Regions from separate parts of the Pseudomonas sp. 1176_21 genome, predicted to be linked through region 1. Evidence: riboswitches for the same ligand, from Rfam matches in the RefSeq annotation. Region 1 holds a riboswitch; each other region holds the start of a gene.
The links. Region 1 has a riboswitch for cobalamin ahead of cobO (cob(I)yrinic acid a,c-diamide adenosyltransferase). Riboswitches for the same ligand answer to the same signal wherever they lie in the genome.
Positions count from the first base shown of each region.

Region 2: another riboswitch for cobalamin. It lies ahead of cobW (cobalamin biosynthesis protein CobW); the one in region 1 lies ahead of cobO (cob(I)yrinic acid a,c-diamide adenosyltransferase).
Region 3: another riboswitch for cobalamin. It lies ahead of FW760_RS15585 (ABC transporter substrate-binding protein); the one in region 1 lies ahead of cobO (cob(I)yrinic acid a,c-diamide adenosyltransferase).

Region 1 is NZ_VXCV01000003.1:500,118-505,757, forward strand. Features, by position in the region: gene FW760_RS10450 (PQQ-dependent sugar dehydrogenase) at 1-274, opposite strand, end outside; gene FW760_RS10455 (hypothetical protein) at 353-931, opposite strand; cobalamin riboswitch at 1,082-1,303, shown strand; gene cobO (cob(I)yrinic acid a,c-diamide adenosyltransferase) at 1,439-2,050, shown strand; gene FW760_RS10465 (cobyrinate a,c-diamide synthase) at 2,047-3,342, shown strand; gene bluB (5,6-dimethylbenzimidazole synthase) at 3,339-3,986, shown strand; gene cbiB (adenosylcobinamide-phosphate synthase CbiB) at 3,986-4,894, shown strand; gene cobD (threonine-phosphate decarboxylase CobD) at 4,887-5,640, shown strand, end outside.
Region 2 is NZ_VXCV01000001.1:913,309-918,948, forward strand. Features, by position in the region: gene cobN (cobaltochelatase subunit CobN) at 1-3,023, opposite strand, end outside; gene cobW (cobalamin biosynthesis protein CobW) at 3,027-4,097, opposite strand; cobalamin riboswitch at 4,196-4,394, opposite strand; cobalamin riboswitch at 4,451-4,679, shown strand; gene FW760_RS04370 (CbtB domain-containing protein) at 4,794-4,979, shown strand; gene FW760_RS04375 (CbtA family protein) at 4,991-5,640, shown strand, end outside.
Region 3 is NZ_VXCV01000006.1:41,500-47,139, reverse strand. Features, by position in the region: gene FW760_RS15600 (pseudoazurin) at 1-62, opposite strand, end outside; partial or broken gene FW760_RS15595 (ABC transporter ATP-binding protein) at 336-812, opposite strand; gene FW760_RS15590 (FecCD family ABC transporter permease) at 872-1,888, opposite strand; gene FW760_RS15585 (ABC transporter substrate-binding protein) at 1,885-2,898, opposite strand; cobalamin riboswitch at 3,045-3,239, opposite strand; gene FW760_RS15580 (DUF1624 domain-containing protein) at 3,280-4,452, opposite strand; gene FW760_RS15575 (SCO family protein) at 4,681-5,286, shown strand; gene FW760_RS15570 (copper chaperone PCu(A)C) at 5,286-5,640, shown strand, end outside.

The DNA.
Region 1 (5,640 bases):
GCACGTCGCCGTTGGGCAGCACGTACAGCCAGCGCGGGTGGTCGAGCTTGTCGGCGAAGGCCACCACCTGGGTGCCTGCCGCAGCCTTGGGTTTGCCGCCCTCTGGCCAGCCGATGGCCGGCGCGATGTTTACCGTGGGGATCAGGGTCTTGTTCGGTTCGGGCAGGCGCGGCGACGGGCCGGTGCCATCGGTGACGTCCAGGCGGGCGTTCTCGCCGCAGGCCACCAGCCCGGTGGTGAGTGCCAGCAGTACAGCAATGCGCATGTTGCCCATGATCGGTGTCCCTCGCGAAGTTGGCCGTGCCCAGTAAGGTAGAGGCGGGCACGTCGACGAGGTTCCCTCGACAGGGGCTCAGGCCTGCTTGAGCAGCAGCGCGATGCCGGGGTGGTAGCGACCCACGTCGTCGTGCAGCTTGCGGTAGCCATAGGGGAACACCCAGGCGATGGCGCATGCATTGTGCTTTTGCAGGTCGTCGACCAGGTCCTGAAGCTCTTCGGGGCTGGCGTGTTGCCCGGCCTTGTACGGGCTGACGAACAGCGCGGCAACCTTGAGCTGGCTGGCATAGCCCACCAGGCGAGCCTGGGCGACGCTCTCCTGCAGGGCATCGGTGAGGTCGAGCTTGCCGACCCGTGGCCAGCGCTGGGTGGCTTGCAGGTAGGCGGTCTCTTCCTTGCTGGCGATCACCAGGTCGCAGTGCGCCGCACGCTCGCCTTCGTCGCGCTGCTTCTTGGTCTGCGCACCCTGCAAGGTCACCAGCTCCGCCTGCCAGGCCGCCGCGCCCAGCACGCCAAGGTTGCTTTGCACGCCTTGCCAGTAGGGGGCGTCGCTGTCGCCCAGGGTCTGGTTGTAGCGCTCCAGGCACTCGGCCCAACGTTCCAGGGCGGGGCGCAGGAACTCCAGACGCGGGTTGTTGATGATCAGACCTTGCATGCCGTGCTCCATTGTTATTGTGGATCGGAGAGGTGCGGATAATGGCTATGTGATATCACTGCAGTGAGTGTGACACAAGATGACATAAATGCCATTGATCCAGACCGCTTCGCAGCGCCTTTGATTGACGCTCATGGCCCAACCCTCTAACCTTCGCGACTTGTTTCAGGTGCTCTGCGGCCAAGGTGCCGGCAGGGTGAAACAGGGAAGCCGGTGGGCACGTGCAACGTGCGATTCCGGCGCTGCCCCCGCAACGGTAAATGAGTCGGGATCGCGCAGGGCCACTGGGTGCAACAGCCCGGGAAGGCGCGCGATCCGGGTCGAACAGACCCGCCCATGAGCCCGGAGACCGGCCTGTCACAGATCAACGGCATCACGGAGGGTGATGCGCGGTTCTCCCGGCCAGTGGCAGGGCCTGCGCGTTTTCCGTGTGCCATCGCCAACCTGCTGTCGCGCCGACTCGATCCCCCCGGTCCCTGTGCGCGCCAGTTGCCCACGGAGCCTCCGATGACCGACACCACCGATCGCGACGAACGCCATCTGGCGCGCATGCTGCGCAAAAAAGCGGTAATCGACGAACGCATTGCCAACTCGCCCAACGAATGCGGCCTGCTGCTGGTACTCAGCGGCAACGGCAAGGGCAAGAGCAGCTCGGCCTTCGGCATGCTGGCGCGGGCCCTGGGCCACGGCATGCAATGTGGCGTGGTGCAGTTCATCAAGGGCCGCAACAGCACCGGCGAGGAGCTGTTCTTCCGCCGCTTCCCCGAACAGGTGCGCTACCACGTGATGGGCGAGGGCTTTACCTGGGAAACCCAGGACCGCCAGCGCGACATCGCCGCCGCCGAGGCTGCCTGGGCGGTTTCGCGCCAGTTGCTGCAGGACCCGGCCATCGGTTTTGTAGTGCTCGATGAGCTCAACATCGCCCTCAAGCACGGCTACCTCGACCTCGATCAGGTGCTCGGCGACCTGCAGGCACGCCCACCGATGCAGCATGTGATCGTCACCGGCCGCGGCGCCAAGCCCGAGATGATCGAGCTGGCCGACACCGTGACCGAGATGGGCATGGTCAAGCATGCCTTCCAGGCCGGCATCCGTGCCCAGAAGGGCGTGGAACTATGAGGCAAACCCGTCATTGCCCGGCGGTGCTGATCGCGGCACCTGCATCTGGCCAGGGCAAGACCACGGTGACGGCCGCACTGGCGCGCCTGCACCGCAACCAGGGGCGCAAGGTCCGGGTGTTCAAGTGTGGCCCGGACTTTCTCGACCCGATGATTCTGGAGCGCGCCAGTGGCGCCCCGGTGTACCAGCTGGACCTGTGGATGGTCGGCGCCGAGGAAAGCCGGCGCCTGCTGTGGGAAGCCGCCGCCGACGCCGACCTGATCCTGATCGAAGGGGTGATGGGGCTGTTCGACGGTACGCCGTCCAGCGCCGACCTGGCGCGGCATTTCGGCGTGCCGGTGCTGGCGGTGATCGACGGCACGGCCATGGCCCAGACCTTCGGCGCGCTGGCCCTGGGCCTGGCGCGCTACCAGCCCGACCTGCCGTTTGCCGGCGTGCTGGCCAACCGTGTGGGCTCGCTGCGTCACGCGCAACTGCTCGAAGGCAGCCTGACCGAAGGCCTGCGCTGGTACGGCGGGCTGTCGCGGGAAACCGGCATCGAACTGCCCAGCCGCCACCTGGGCCTGGTGCAGGCCAGTGAACTGACCGACCTGGACCTGCGCCTGGACGCCGCCGCCAACGCCCTGGGCGACAGCTGCGAGTCGGCCCTGCCGCCGGCGGTGGCCTTCGATGCGCCGCAGCCGCGCAGCATCGAGCCACTGCTGGCCGGCGTGCGGATCGGCGTGGCGCGCGACGAAGCCTTCGCATTCACCTATGGCGCCAGCCTGGACCTGTTGCGCGAGATGGGCGCACAGCTGAGCTTCTTCTCGCCGATCCACGACCGCCTGCTGCCAGACTGCGACAGCCTGTACCTGCCCGGCGGCTACCCTGAGCTGCACCACCATGCGCTGGCCGCCAACACGCCGATGCTGGCGGCGATCCGGGCCCATCACCAGGCCGGCAAGCCCTTGCTGGCCGAATGCGGCGGCATGCTCTACCTGCTCGATGCACTGACCGATGTGGCCGGCGAACGGGCCGAACTGGCCGGCCTGCTGCCGGGCGAGGCGGTGATGCAGAAGCGCCTGGCGGCCCTGGCCCTGCAAGCGGTAGAGCTGCCCGAGGGCACCCTGCGCGGGCATACCTATCACCATTCGCTGACCAGCACCGCGCTCGAACCCATCGCCCGCGGGCAAAGCCCCAACGGCGGGCGCGGCGCCGAGGCGGTGTACCGTTGCGGCCGGCTGACGGCCTCGTATGTGCATTTCTACTTCCCGTCCAACCCGTCTGCGCTGGCGGCGCTGCTGGCACCATGAGCGACCAGGCCTTCAACGACGCCGAGCGCGCGGCGGTCTACCGCGCCATCGGCGAACGTCGCGACATGCGCCATTTCAGCGGCGGCGAGGTGGCCCCCGAGCTGCTGGCACGCCTGCTGCAGGCGGCGCACCAGGCCCCGAGCGTGGGTCTGATGCAGCCCTGGCGTTTCATCCGCATCACCCGTCGCGAGCTGCGCCAGCAGATCCAGGCGCTGGTGGAGCAGGAGCGGGTGCGCACCGCCGAGGCACTGGGGCAGCGTTCTGACGATTTCATGCGGCTCAAGGTCGAGGGCATCAACGATTGCGCCGAGGTGCTGGTGGCGGCGCTGATGGACGGGCGCGAGGCGCACATCTTCGGCCGTCGCACCTTGCCGGAAATGGACCTGGCCTCGCTGTCGTGCGCCATCCAGAACCTGTGGCTGGCGGCCCGTGCCGAGGGCCTGGGCATGGGCTGGGTGTCGCTGTTCGAACCGCAGGCACTGGCCGACCTGCTGGGCATGCCGGCCGGTGCCAAACCGCTGGCGGTACTGTGCCTGGGCCCGGTCGAGGCGTTCTACGAGGCGCCCATGCTGGTGCTCGAAGGCTGGGCCCGCGAGCGGCCATTGAGCGAGATGCTCTACGAAAACCATTGGGGAGAGCGTTGATGAGTGTGGCCTTGCTGAGTGTGGCCGGGGTGGCGCTGGATGCCTTGCTGGGCGAGCCCCGGCGTGCGCACCCGCTGGTCGCGTTCGGCCGTTATGCCGGACGCCTGGAACAACGCTTCAATGCCGGCGGTCGTGGCTGGCGCAGCCATGGCGTCACCGCGTGGTTTCTGGCGGTGGTGCCCCTGACTTTGCTGGTGACTGTGCTGTCGTGGCTGCCCTACATCGGCTGGCTGGTGGAGATACTGGCGCTGTACTGCGCGCTGGGCCTGCGTAGCCTTGGCGAACATGTACGGCCCGTGGCCGAGGCGCTGCGTGGCGGCGACCTGGACGAAGCGCGCCGCCGCGTGGGCTACCTGGTCAGCCGTGAAACCGACGAACTGGATGACACCGCCGTGGCGCGTGCCGCCACCGAATCGGTGCTGGAGAACGGTAGTGATGCAGTGTTCGCCGCCCTGTTCTGGTTCGTGGTGGCGGGGGCGCCAGGTGTGGTGCTGTATCGCCTGAGCAATACCCTGGATGCCATGTGGGGCTATCGCAACGAGCGCTTCGAGCGCTTTGGCTGGGCCGCAGCGCGCATCGACGATCTGCTCAACTATATTCCGGCGCGGCTGGTGGCCCTGACCTACGCGGTGCTGGGCAGGACGCGCCTGGCACTGAGCTGCTGGCGCCGTCAGGCGCCGTTGTGGGACAGCCCCAACGCCGGCCCGGTGATGGCAGCTGGCGCCGGTGCGCTGGGTGTCGAGCTGGGCGGCGCGGCGGTGTACCACGGCGAGCTGCACCAGCGCCCGCAACTGGGCGAAGGCCCGCCGGCCGATGCTGACGCCATCGAGCGTGGTTGGCAACTGGTGTGCAAGGGCGTGTGGTTGTGGTTGCTGCTGTTGTGCGTGGGGGCGCAATTCTATGCTTGAACACGGTGGTCGTTTGCAACGGGCGGTGCTGGAGTACGGCATCGCAGTGCAGGACTGGGTCGACCTGTCCAGCGGCATCGCGCCGTGGCCCTTCGCGATCCCCGAGATCCCGTTGCGCGCCTGGGCACGCCTGCCCGAAACCGACGATGGCCTGGAGCAGGCGGCCCGCGAGTACTACGGCGTGCCGCAACTGCTGCCGGTGGCCGGGTCCCAGGCCGCCATCCAGGCCCTGCCGCGCTTGCGTCGCAGTGGCAAGGTCGGTGTGCTGTCGCCGTGCTACGCCGAACATGCCGAGGGCTGGCGGCGCGCCGGGCACCGCGTGCGTGAAGTCGGCGAGGCCGAGGTGGAGTTCTTTCTCGACAGCCTCGATGTGCTGGTGGTGGTCAACCCCAACAACCCCACCGGGCGCCTGTTGAGCGCCGAGCGCCTGCTGGGCTGGCACGCCCGCCTGGCCCAGCGCGGTGGCTGGCTGGTGGTGGATGAAGCGTTCATGGACAACACCCCGCAACACAGCATCGCCGCCGAAACCTGGCGCAACGGGCTGATCGTGCTGCGCTCGTTCGGCAAGTTCTTCGGCCTGGCCGGTGTACGCCTGGGCTTCGTGCTGGCCGAACGCCAACTGCTGCAGCTGCTGGCCGAACAACTGGGGCCCTGGTCGATCGCCGGGCCCACGCGGATGCTGGGCCAGGCCTGCCTGCTCGACCATGGCGCCCAGCAGCGCCAGATCACCCGCTGCGCCGAGGCCA
Region 2 (5,640 bases), on a different contig from region 1:
GGGCTCAGGCCAGCGGCCAGCAGTTCGGCACGCTCGCTGCGCACCTTGGCCGCCAGGGGGTTGAGGTCATCCGGCTCATCCAGTGCCGCCACGGCCTGCACCGCCGCGTCGAACAGCTTGATCAGGTTGCCGAATGCATCGCGGAAGAACCCCGAAACGCGCAGGGTCACGTCTACCCGGGGGCGATCCAGCAGGCTCACCGGCAGGATCTCGAAGTCGTCCACCCGCTGGCTGCCGCTGGCCCATACCGGGCGTACGCCGAGCAGGGCCATGGCCTGGGCGATGTCGTCGCCGCCGGTGCGCATGGTGGCCGTGCCCCATACCGACAGGCCGAGCTGGCGCAGGTGGTCGCCGTGGTCCTGCAGGTGGCGTTCCAGAATCAGGTTGGCCGAGGCGAAACCGATGCGCCATGCCGTGGCGGTGGGCAGGTTGCGCACATCCACGGTGTAGAAGTTGCGGCCGGTGGGCAGCACGTCCAGGCGCCCGCGGCTGGGCGCCCCGCTCGGCCCCGCCGGCACGAAACGCCCGTCCAGCGCCGCCAGCAGGCCCTGCATTTCGGCCGGGCCGCAGGCATCCAGCTGCGGCGCCACCTGGGCCCGCAGCGCCTGCAGCACGGCCTCGACGTCGGCGCTGTGCTGGTGGCTGGCCGGCGCCCCGTCGAGGGTCTGCTCGATCAGGCGGGCGGCATACAGTTCAAGCCGCTCGCGGGTGTCGCCGTTGGTCCGCCAGGCCTCGCTGCTCACCTGTGCCAGGCTGGGCGGCCGTGGCCCTTCCCAGGCAAGGCCCAGGTCGCAGTCCAGCGGGTCGAAGCCCAGCCCCAGGCCGCGGGCCAGGGCGCGCAGCAGGCTGGCATTGGGGCCGCGCCCATCACCACGTTCCACCCGCAGCAGGGCCAGCAGCGTGTCGATCCGCAGGCGCCCGTCCGGCGATTGGCCGAACACATGCAGGCCGTCGCGAATCTGCGACTCCTTGAGGTCGCACAGGTAGGTGTCCAGGCGCGGCAGCCACACCGCCGCATCGTCCAGCGCGCCTTCCAGCTGCAGCTCGCGATCGATGTGGTTGTCGCGCACCAGGTTGAGGATGTCGCGCTGCAGTTCACGGGCCCGGCGCGGGTCCAGCAGTTGCGCCTCGTAGTACTCGTCGGCCAGCAGTTCCAGGTCGCGCAACGGCCCGTAGGTTTCGGCGCGGGTCAACGGCGGCATCAGGTGGTCGATGATCACCGCCTGGGTGCGGCGCTTGGCCTGGGCGCCCTCGCCCGGGTCGTTGACGATGAACGGGTAGATGTTCGGCAGCGGCCCCAGCAACGCGTCCGGCCAGCACCTGGCCGACAGGCCGACGCCCTTGCCCGGCAGCCACTCCAGGTTGCCGTGCTTGCCCACGTGGATCAGCGCATCGGCGGCATAGGCGTGGCGCAGCCAGAAGTAGAACGCCAGGTAGCCATGCGGCGGCACCAGGTCGGGGTCGTGGTACACCGCACTGGGGTCGACCTGATAACCGCGCGCCGGCTGGATACCGACGAAGGTCAGGCCAAGGCGCAGGCCGGCGACCATCATGCGCCCGCTGCGGAACATCGGGTCCTGCTCCGGCTCCCCCCAGCGCTCGCGCACCGCCTGCTGGTTGGCCTGGGGCAACAGGGCGAAGGCGGCGCGGTAATCGTCCAGCGCCATGCTCTGCGCACAGGGGCGCTGGTCGAGCGTGTCGAGGTCGTTGCTGACCCCGCCGAGCAGGGCCTGGATCAGCGCCGTGCCACTGTCTGGCAACGGCCCTACCGGGTAGCCCTGGGCCTGCATGGCACGCAGGATGTTGAGCGCCGCCGCCGGGGTGTCCAGCCCCACACCGTTGCCGATGCGCCCGTCGCGGGTCGGGTAGTTGGCCAGAATCAGCGCCACGCGTTTTTGCGGGTTGCCCAGGCGCGCCAGCTCGCACCAGCGCCGGGCCAGTTCCGCAACAAAATCCATGCGTTCCAGGTGCGGCTTGTAGCACACCACGTCCGACTGGCTGCGTTCGCTGCGCCAGGCCAGGTCCTTGAAGCTGATCGGCCGGCTGATGATGCGCCCGTCCAGTTCCGGCAGGGCAATGTGCATGGCCAGGTCGCGGGCCCCCAGGCCCTGTTCGCTGGCCTCCCAGGCCGGCTGGTTGTCCTGTGCGCAGATGGCCTGCAGCACCGGGATGTCGCGCCGGAACGGGCGCAAATGCGGCTGCTGCGGGCTGGACTGGGCGAAGCCTGTGGTGTTGATGATCAGGGCCGCGTCGACCTGGTCCAGCCATTGCTCGACCTGGTCCAGGCAGGCTGCCTCCTTGAGGCTGGCCACGGCAATCGGCAGCGGGTTGAGCCCCGCGCCTTGCAGACGCTCGCAGAACGCATCGATGAACCCCGTGTTGGCGGCCTGCAGGTGCGAGCGGTAGAAGATGATCGGCGTCACGGGCTGGCCGGGCTGCCACAGGGCACGCCAGCTGTCCACGCTCGCCTGGGGGTGTTGCGGGTGATAGACACTGGTGCGCGGCAACTGCTGCGGCTCGTCCCAACGGTAGTCGCGGCCCAGCCATTGGCTGGCCAGGCACTGGAACAGGTTCAGCGCATTGGCCTTGCCGCCCTGGCGCAGGTAGTGCCACAGCCGTTCGGCCTGGGCAGGGGGCACCGTGCTCAGGCTGGTCAGCTCAGGGTCCGGGCGGTCGTCGCCCGGCACCAGGATCAGTTGCACGCCCCGCCCCGCCAGCGCCACCAGTTGCTCCACGCCATAGCGCCAGTAACCGATGCCGCCGTGCAGCGACACCAGGATGACCTTGGCATGGCGCAGCACTTCGTCCACATACAGGTCGACCGAAGCATGGTTCTGCACCTGCATCGGGTTGGCCAGGCGCAGGCTGGGGTAGTCGTCCGGCAACTGCTGGGCGGTTTCGGCCAGCAGTGCCAGGTGCGAATCACCGCTGCAGAGAATCACCAGGTCGGCGGGGGTCTGGCCGAGGTCGGCGATGCTGTCGTCCGGCACAAAGCCGCCGGGCTGGGTCCGCAGCAGGTGCATGGGTCAGGCGCCCAGTGCGGCGCGCAGGCTGGCTTCGAGTTGCACGGCGTCTAGGTCCTGGCCGATCAGCACCAGGCGCGTGGTACGTGGCTCGTCGCTGCGCCAGGCGCGGTCGAAGTGCTTGTCGAAGCGCGTACCCACGCCCTGCACCAGCAGACGCATCGGCTTGCCCGGAATGGCCGCGAAGCCCTTCACGCGCAGGATGCCGTGCTGCACCACCAGTTGGGTCAGGGCATCGAGCAGCAGGCTTTCGTCGGCCTGGGGCAACTCGATGGAGATGGAGTCGAAGGCATCATGGTCGTGATCGTCGTGGTCGTCATCGCCGTCATGGTGCGAATCGTGGTGGGTACGACGCGCGTCGATGTGCTGCTCGGACTCGGCGCCCAGGCCCAGCAATACGTCCAACGGCAGGCGGCCGCTGCTGGCCTCCACCACCTTGACCGCAGGCGGCAGTTCCTCGGCCACCTCGGCGCGCACCCTGGCCAGGTCGTCGGCAGCGATCAGGTCAGCCTTGTTCAGCACCACCAGGTCGGCGCTGGCCAACTGGTCGGCAAACAGTTCGTGCAGTGGGGACTCGTGGTCCAGGTTCGGGTCGAGCTTGCGCTGGGCGTCCACCTGGTCGGGGTAGGCAGCGAAGGTGCCGGCGGCCACGGCCGGGCTGTCGACCACGGTGATCACCGCATCCACCGTGCAGGCGTTGCGGATTTCCGGCCACTGGAAGGCTTGCACCAGTGGCTTGGGCAGTGCCAAGCCGCTGGTTTCGATGAGGATATGGTCCAGGTCGCCACGGCGCGCCACCAGCTCGCGCATCACCGGGAAGAACTCTTCCTGAACGGTGCAGCACAGGCAGCCGTTGGCCAGCTCGTAGACGCGCCCGCTGGCTTCTTCCTCGGTGCAGCCGATGCTGCACTGCTTGAGGATCTCGCCATCGATGCCCAGCTCGCCGAACTCGTTGACGATCACCGCGATGCGGCGGCCCTGGGCGTTGTCGAGCATGTGCCGCAGCAAGGTGGTCTTGCCCGAGCCGAGGAAGCCGGTAACGATGGTGACGGGGAGTTTGGCCAGTGTTTTCATGGGGGTGCCCTTGGCAGGATGGCGGGCATGCAGGACGAGAGCCGCAGGAGCCTTGCTGCCTGAGCGCATTCGCCACCGGATCACCCCGCCCGGTTGAAAGTCGGAAACTGTTCGAGGCAGGTCTCCTGGCTCGCGCTGTGCCGGCACGCCTGCCGGCAGCATCGACGCCTTCCCGCCCGGGGCAGTGGCACGGCCGATGCCGTTCAACGCTTACAGTTGCGGGGGCAGCCACGGCTTGAACCGTATTCCCGTCTTAGCTGCAGCCAGGGCCGCAGAACCTCGAAGCGGCTAGGCTACGCAGTGGTCCGGGGCAGGTCAACCGCTGTATTGACGGATGCCGGCGCGCGTGATTTGCTAGCCGCATTCGTTCGGGTGCCTTTTTACAAGGTGAAACGGGAAACCGGTGCGTCAGCCGCTTCTGCAAAGAAGCAGCGACAAATCCGGTGCTGCCCCCGCAACGGTAAGCGAGGAAAGCGTCTTTACCACTGTGCCAGCTGTGCGGCATGGGAAGGTGACGCCCTCAGGCTGAGCATGCTGCCAGCCCTCGCAAGCCCGGAGACCGGCCCGATACAGTCATGACAAACCCGCGGTGGGCGGGCGCTGTTGAACCCCTGGGCGAGCCTCGCGCAGGGGTTGGCCGCGCTTGCCTGTTGCCGATAGCCCCGACGACACGACAACACCAAAAAGGAACGCGCCATGCCCATCAGTACCGCCAGCCAGCCCCTCGTCACCCCCACTACCCTCAGCCAGCGCCTGGCCGTCGCCATCGGTGCATCGCTGCTGGGCCTTTGCCTGGTCTACTTCGCCGGCTTCTCGCACATCGAGGCGGTGCACAACGCTGCCCACGATACCCGCCACAGCGCCGCGTTCCCTTGCCACTGAGACCTGCCCCGATGATCAAGCGCATTGCCCGCACCGCAGGCTTTACCGGCCTGCTCGCCGCCCTGCTGCTGACCCTGCTGCAAAGCTTCTGGGTCGCACCGCTGATTCTGCAGGCCGAAACCTACGAGAACCCGGCACCGGCCGCCCAAACCCATGAGCATGCCGACGCCGCGGGTGAAGGCCACCACCACGATGCCGAGGCCTGGTCGCCTGAAGACGGCTGGCAGCGCGTGCTGTCGACCACCGGTGGCAACCTGGTGGTGGCCGTCGGCTTTGCCCTGATCCTGGCTGCGCTGTACACCCTGCGTGCGCCGGGCCGTACCGCCACCGGCGCAGCCTGGGGGCTTGCCGGGTTCGCGGTATTCTGCCTGGCGCCCACCCTCGGGCTGCCGCCAGAGCTGCCGGGCACTGCCGCCGCCGACCTGGCGCAGCGTCAACTGTGGTGGGTGGGCGCCGCGGCTGCCACCGCTGCCGGCCTGGCCCTGATCGTGTTTGCGCACAACTGGCTGCTCAAGGCGCTGGGTGTGGCATTGCTGGTTGTTCCGCACGTGATCGGTGCGCCGCAGCCGGAGGTGCACGAGAGCCTGGCGCCGCAAGCACTGGAGGCGCAGTTCAAGGTGGCGTCACTGTTGACCAATGCCGCGTTCTGGCTGGCCCTGGG
Region 3 (5,640 bases), on a different contig from region 1:
GCCGATACCGAAGGGGCGAGCAGGGCGCTGGCGAGCAGCAGGGGCAAGGCGGCAAGGCGCATGGGCGGGCTATCCATTTCAGGTCAAGAGGAACGAACGCGCAGGATCTGCGCGCCGTCGAAGGGGTCGGTCAGGTAGTGCGCCTGCACCCCGAAGGTGGCCTGCAGGCGTTGCGAGGTCAGCACCTGCAACGGCGGGCCGACATCCACCAGGCGCCCGCGCTCGAGCACGGCCAGGCGATCGCAGGTGAGGGCCTGGTTGAGGTCGTGCAGGGCGATCAGGGTGGTCACCGGCAGCGCCTGAACCAGGCGCAGAATGCCCAGCTGGTGCTGGATGTCGAGGTGGTTGGTCGGCTCGTCGAGCAACAGCAGTTGCGGGCGTTGCGCCAGGGCCCGGGCGATGTGCACGCGCTGGCGCTCGCCACCGGAGAGGCTGCGCCAGCTGCGTGTTGCCAGGTGGGTGGCATCCACGTCGGCCAGGGCCTGCTGCACGATAGCGTGATCGTCTGCCGACCACGGGCGCAACGCCGACAACCACGGCGTGCGGCCCAGGGCCACGGCATCGAACACATTGATCGCATCGCTGGTGTCGGCCTGTTGCTCGACCACTGCCAACCGCCGCGCCACCTCGCGGCGTGGCAGCTGCCTGAGCGCGTTGCTGCCCAGCTGCACCTCGCCGCAGGTGGGCGTGCGCAGCCCGGCCAGCAGCTTGAGCAGGGTGGACTTGCCCGAGCCGTTGGGGCCGACGATACCCAGGGTCTCGCCACGGCGCACCTCAAGGTCGACCGCGTCCAGCAGCACGGCATCGCGCATCTTCAAACCCAGGCCGGTGCAGCGCAGTGCAGCTTCATCCAGCGGGTGGGTGACAGCGTTCATCGGGCGCTCCTGCGGCCAATCAGTATCAATGCGAACACCGGTGCGCCGACCAGCGCCGTGATCACCCCCACCGGAATCACCTGGCCCTTGATCAGGGTGCGCGAGAGCACGTCGGCGGCAATCAGGAACAGCGCGCCACCCAGCGCGCTGGCCGGCAGCAGGCGCGCATGGGGGGTACCGAACAGCAGCCGCATCGCATGCGGAATCACCAGCCCGACAAAGCCGATGGCGCCGACGATCGACACCATCACTGCCGTCACCAGCGCCGCGCAGCTGATCAGCAGCACCTGCACGCGGCGTACCGGGATGCCCAGCGAGGCAGCCGAGTCGCTGCCGAAGGTGAAGGCGTCCAGCGCCCGCCGATGCCACACGCACACCGCAAGGCCGGCCAGCGCCACCGGCACCGCCAGCCACACCGACGGCCAGCGCACGCCACTGAGGTTGCCCAGCAGCCAGAACAGGATGCCGCGCGCCTGCTCGGCACTGGCCGACCGGGTGATCAGAAAGGCGGTGAGCGCGTTGAACAGCTGCGAGCCGGCGATCCCGGCGAGGATGATCTGCCCCGTGCTGTTGGACGGCCCGCTGGCACGGGCCAGCAGCGCCACCAGCGCGAAGGCCGCGATGGCCCCGACGAAGGCGCCCAGCGACAGCGTGATCGCCCCCGCGCCCAGCCCCAGCAGCGCCACCAGCACCGCGCCGGTGGAGGCGCCGGCCGAGATGCCGAGCAGGTACGGGTCGGCCAGCGGGTTGCGCAGCAGCGACTGCAGTACCACCCCGCAGGTGGCCAACCCCGCGCCGCAGGCGGCGGCCACCAGCGCACGGGTCAGGCGATAGTTCCACACGATGCCTTCATCGATCGGGTCCAGCAGGTGCCCGGCGGCCCATAGCTTGTTGGCCAGCACCTGCAGCACCACCGAGGGGGCGATCGGCGTTTCGCCAATCGCCACCCCTGCCAGTATCGCCAGCAGCAGGGCCAGCCACGCGAGCAGGCCGCGCACAACGCTGCCTGTCATGGCGCCAGGTCGAAGCCGTTGATGGCCGAGGCCAGGGTCTCCATGCCGCTGAACAGGCGCGTGCTGGCCTGCATGGCGTGCGCATCGAGAATCACGATGCGGTTGTGTCTGACCGCGTCCATGTTGCGCGTGACCGGGTCGCTGCGCAGGAATTCGAGTTTCTTCTGGTAGTCATCGGCCGGGAAGCGACGACGGTCCATGCGCGCGATCACCAGGAAGGTGGGGTTGGCCTTGGCGATGGTTTCCCAGCCCACGGTCGGCCATTCCTCATCGGACTGCACCACGTTGCGCACGCCCAGGGTCTGCAGCATGTAGTCGGGGATACCCTTGCGCCCGGCCACGTACGGGTCGATGTCCAGGTCTGCGCTGGAGAACCAGAACAGGGCGCTGGTGTCCTTCAGATCCTTGCCTTTCACGGTGGCGGCAGCCTTGGCCAGGCGTGCCTTGAGCTCGCTGTTCAACCGCTCGCCACGCGCCTGCACGTCGAAGATCTCGGCCAGCTGGCTGATGCTGTTGTAGATGCTGTCGATGCGAAACGGCTCCAGGCGGGTGCCGTCGGCGCCGACCAGGTTGTCCTTGCCCTCGCAGTCGGACGGCATCAGGTAGGTGGGGATGTTCAGCTCATGGAACTGCTCGCGGGTGCCGACCACGCCCTGCGGGCCGACCATCCACTCCAGCTGCACCGCCACCAGTTGCGGGCGCTTGCCGATCACCGCCTCGAAGCTGGGGTCGTTGTCGGCCAGGCGCTCGACCTTGTCGTTCTGCACCTTGTACTGCGCCAGCACATCGTTGAACCACAGCGAGGTGCCGACCAGCCTGTCGCCCAGGCCCAGTGCGTAGAACATCTCGGTGCCGGCCTGGCCGATGGTCACGGCGCTGTCGGGCGCGTGCTGGAAGGTCAGCGGCATGCCGCAGTTCTGCAGCGTGAGCGGGTAGTGGGTCGGGGCGGCCTGGGCCAGGGTCGACAGACCCAGGCCCGCGAGCAGGGTGACAAGGCGGGGCAACTGCATGATGCGATCTCCATTCGAACCGTACACGGGCAGGGGTGTACAACCTGGAAACACATCGACAGGCGCTGCCGCGCGGGCAGGGCAAGGCCGTTCGGCGCGCGGGGCGCTCGCGGCACAGATGTACTCCCCGGACACCCCGCCGGTTAGTGATTGTTGCTGTGCCGGCAGGTCTCCTGACTGGTGCGTCGTCACCTGGCTCCGGCCTTCCCGGGGGTCACCCAGTGGCATTTCAGGAGCAGGCTCGGCACTTACAGTTGCGGGGGCAGTTCCGTTTGACGCCATGCAGTGGCGTCTCGGATTCCCTATTGATTCCGTGTGGAAACCGGCGGGCGGCATGGTAGTCGATCACGCCGCCCGCAGGGAAACAAAACCCCGCCAGCCTCAGAGGTACTTGAGCCAGGCAATGTCGCGACGGCGGGCCTTGAACGCGGCAAACCAGCGCACCGGCGGGAACAGCGCCACGGCCAGCAGCACGGCGGTCAGCCACACCGCCCAGATACCATCGAAGCCGAAGTAATTGCCCTGGTTCAGGCCCAGCAGTGCAACGCAGGCCAGGTACGCCACTTTCAGCACATACAGGTGCAGCAGGTAGAAGAACATCGGTGCGGCGCCGAACACCGCCAGGGTGCTGATCCACCGGCGCTGCCCGGCGCGCTCCAGGCCCAGCAGCAACAGCAGGCCAGCCCCCAGGGTCAGGGCCAGGAACAGCAGCGAGGGCGGGTACTTGGTGATGTTGAAGAAGCTCATCAGGGTGTGCGCGGTATCGGCCTGAACCGTCCATGGCGCCTCGCCGTAGCCGTTGAGCAGGCGCAGGGCGACAAAGCCGATCAGGGTTGCCAGGCCTGCCAGCAGCAGACGGCGCTGGCGCGTGGTGGCCGGCATCGAGTGGGCGAACCAGGGGCCCAGGCCGTAGCCCAGCGCGATCACGCCGACCCACGGCAGCACCGGGTACGAGGTACGCAGGCGCAGGCTGTCGGAGAACTCGAGCCAGCCGCGGTCATGCAGGATCGCCCACGGCACGTGCAGCGCAGAGCCCTGCGCAAAGTGCAGGCCGTCGAGCAGGTTGTGACCGGCCACGATCGCGGCGCCCAGCACCAGCAACAGCGGGCGCGGCAACCACACCAGGGCCGCCAGGGCGATCATGCTGATGCCGATGGCCCAGATCACCTGCAGGTAGATCACGCTGGGTGGCAGCTGGAAGGTCCAGGCGATGTTCACCAGGGTGAACTCCAGCACCACCAGAAACAGCCCGCGCTTGAACAGAAAGGCCGACACATCGCCCCGGCCCTGGTGCTTCTGGCCATACAGCCAGGCCGACAGCCCGGTCAGCAGCACGAACACCGGGGCGCACAGGTGGGCCAGCGTACGGCTGACGAACAGCGCAGGTTCGGTGCTGTCGATGGCCATCGGATCGCTGACCTGGCGGTGCAGGAAGAAAGTTTCGCGCACGTGGTCCAGCAGCATGAACAGGATCACCAGGCCCCTGAGGGCATCGATGGACAGCAGGCGTTGGCTCGGTTTGCTGGCGGCGGGGAGGGCAGTAGCGCTAGTCATTGAAAGGTCGCAGGCAGAGGGGGCGAATTGAATGGTTACTGTATAACATTTCTATTCGCTCGGTAAATCTTCCTTACAATCTTGACTGCCATGCTGCGACATCAGACCGCACCCATCTGGCGCTGCGCGCTGGAACCCGTCGACCCTGCGTGACAAAATGCCGCCTCGCAAAACCCTTGCACAAGGCTCCCGCTCTCGGGGCCGGCACCTTCCCAAAAGGATGGTTACATGAACGATTTACTGACCCGGCGCACGGTGATCGCCGGGCTCGGCCTGCTCGGCCTCGGTGCCCTGGCAGGTTGCAACAACTCCGGCGCGCTGGACTTCAAATACGGCAAGGACCTGAGCAACAAGATCCTCGGCCGCACCTTCAAGCTCAAGGACCCGCAAGGCAACGTGATGACCCTGTCGAGCTTCCAGGGCTCGATGCCGATGGTGTTCTTCGGCTTCACCCAATGCCCGGCGGTGTGCCCCACCACCCTGGCCCGCGCGGTGCAGATCAAGAAGCTGATGGGCCGCGACGCCGATTTCCTGCAGGTGGTGTTCATCAGCCTGGACCCCGAGCGCGACACCCCCGAAGTGCTGGACGCCTACGTCAAGGCCTTCGATCCCTCGTTCGTGGCACTGTCCGGTACCCTGGAAGAGACGGCCGCAGTGGCCAAGGAATTCGGCGTGTTCTACGAGAAGGTGCCGGCCGGCGACACCTATACCATTTCCCACAGCTCGACCAGCTACGTGTTCGACTCGCGTGGCGTGCTGCGCCTTGGCCTCTCGCACTCCCTCAATGCCAGGGAATGCACCGAAGACCTGCTTACCGTAATGGAGGTTTGTTAATGCGTTCTCCCGTGAAACACGCGCTTGGCGCGATGGCGTTGCTGTCCCTGTTCGGTGCGGCGCTGCCCGCCGTTGCCCAGACCACCGTGGGCGAGCCCTGGGTGCGCGCCAGTGTGCCGCAGCAGCAGTCGACCGGTGCGTTCATGACCCTCACTGCCAGCACCGACAGCAAGCTGGTGGGCGTCGAGTCGCCGGTGGCCAAGACCGTGCAGGTGCACCAGATGCAGATGCACAACGACGTGATGAGCATGAGTGAAGTCAAGGCGCTGGACCTGCCCGCCGGCAAGCCGGTGGTGCTCGACACCAATGGCTACCACGTGATGCTGATGGGCCTGGTCAAGCAGGTGAAGGAAG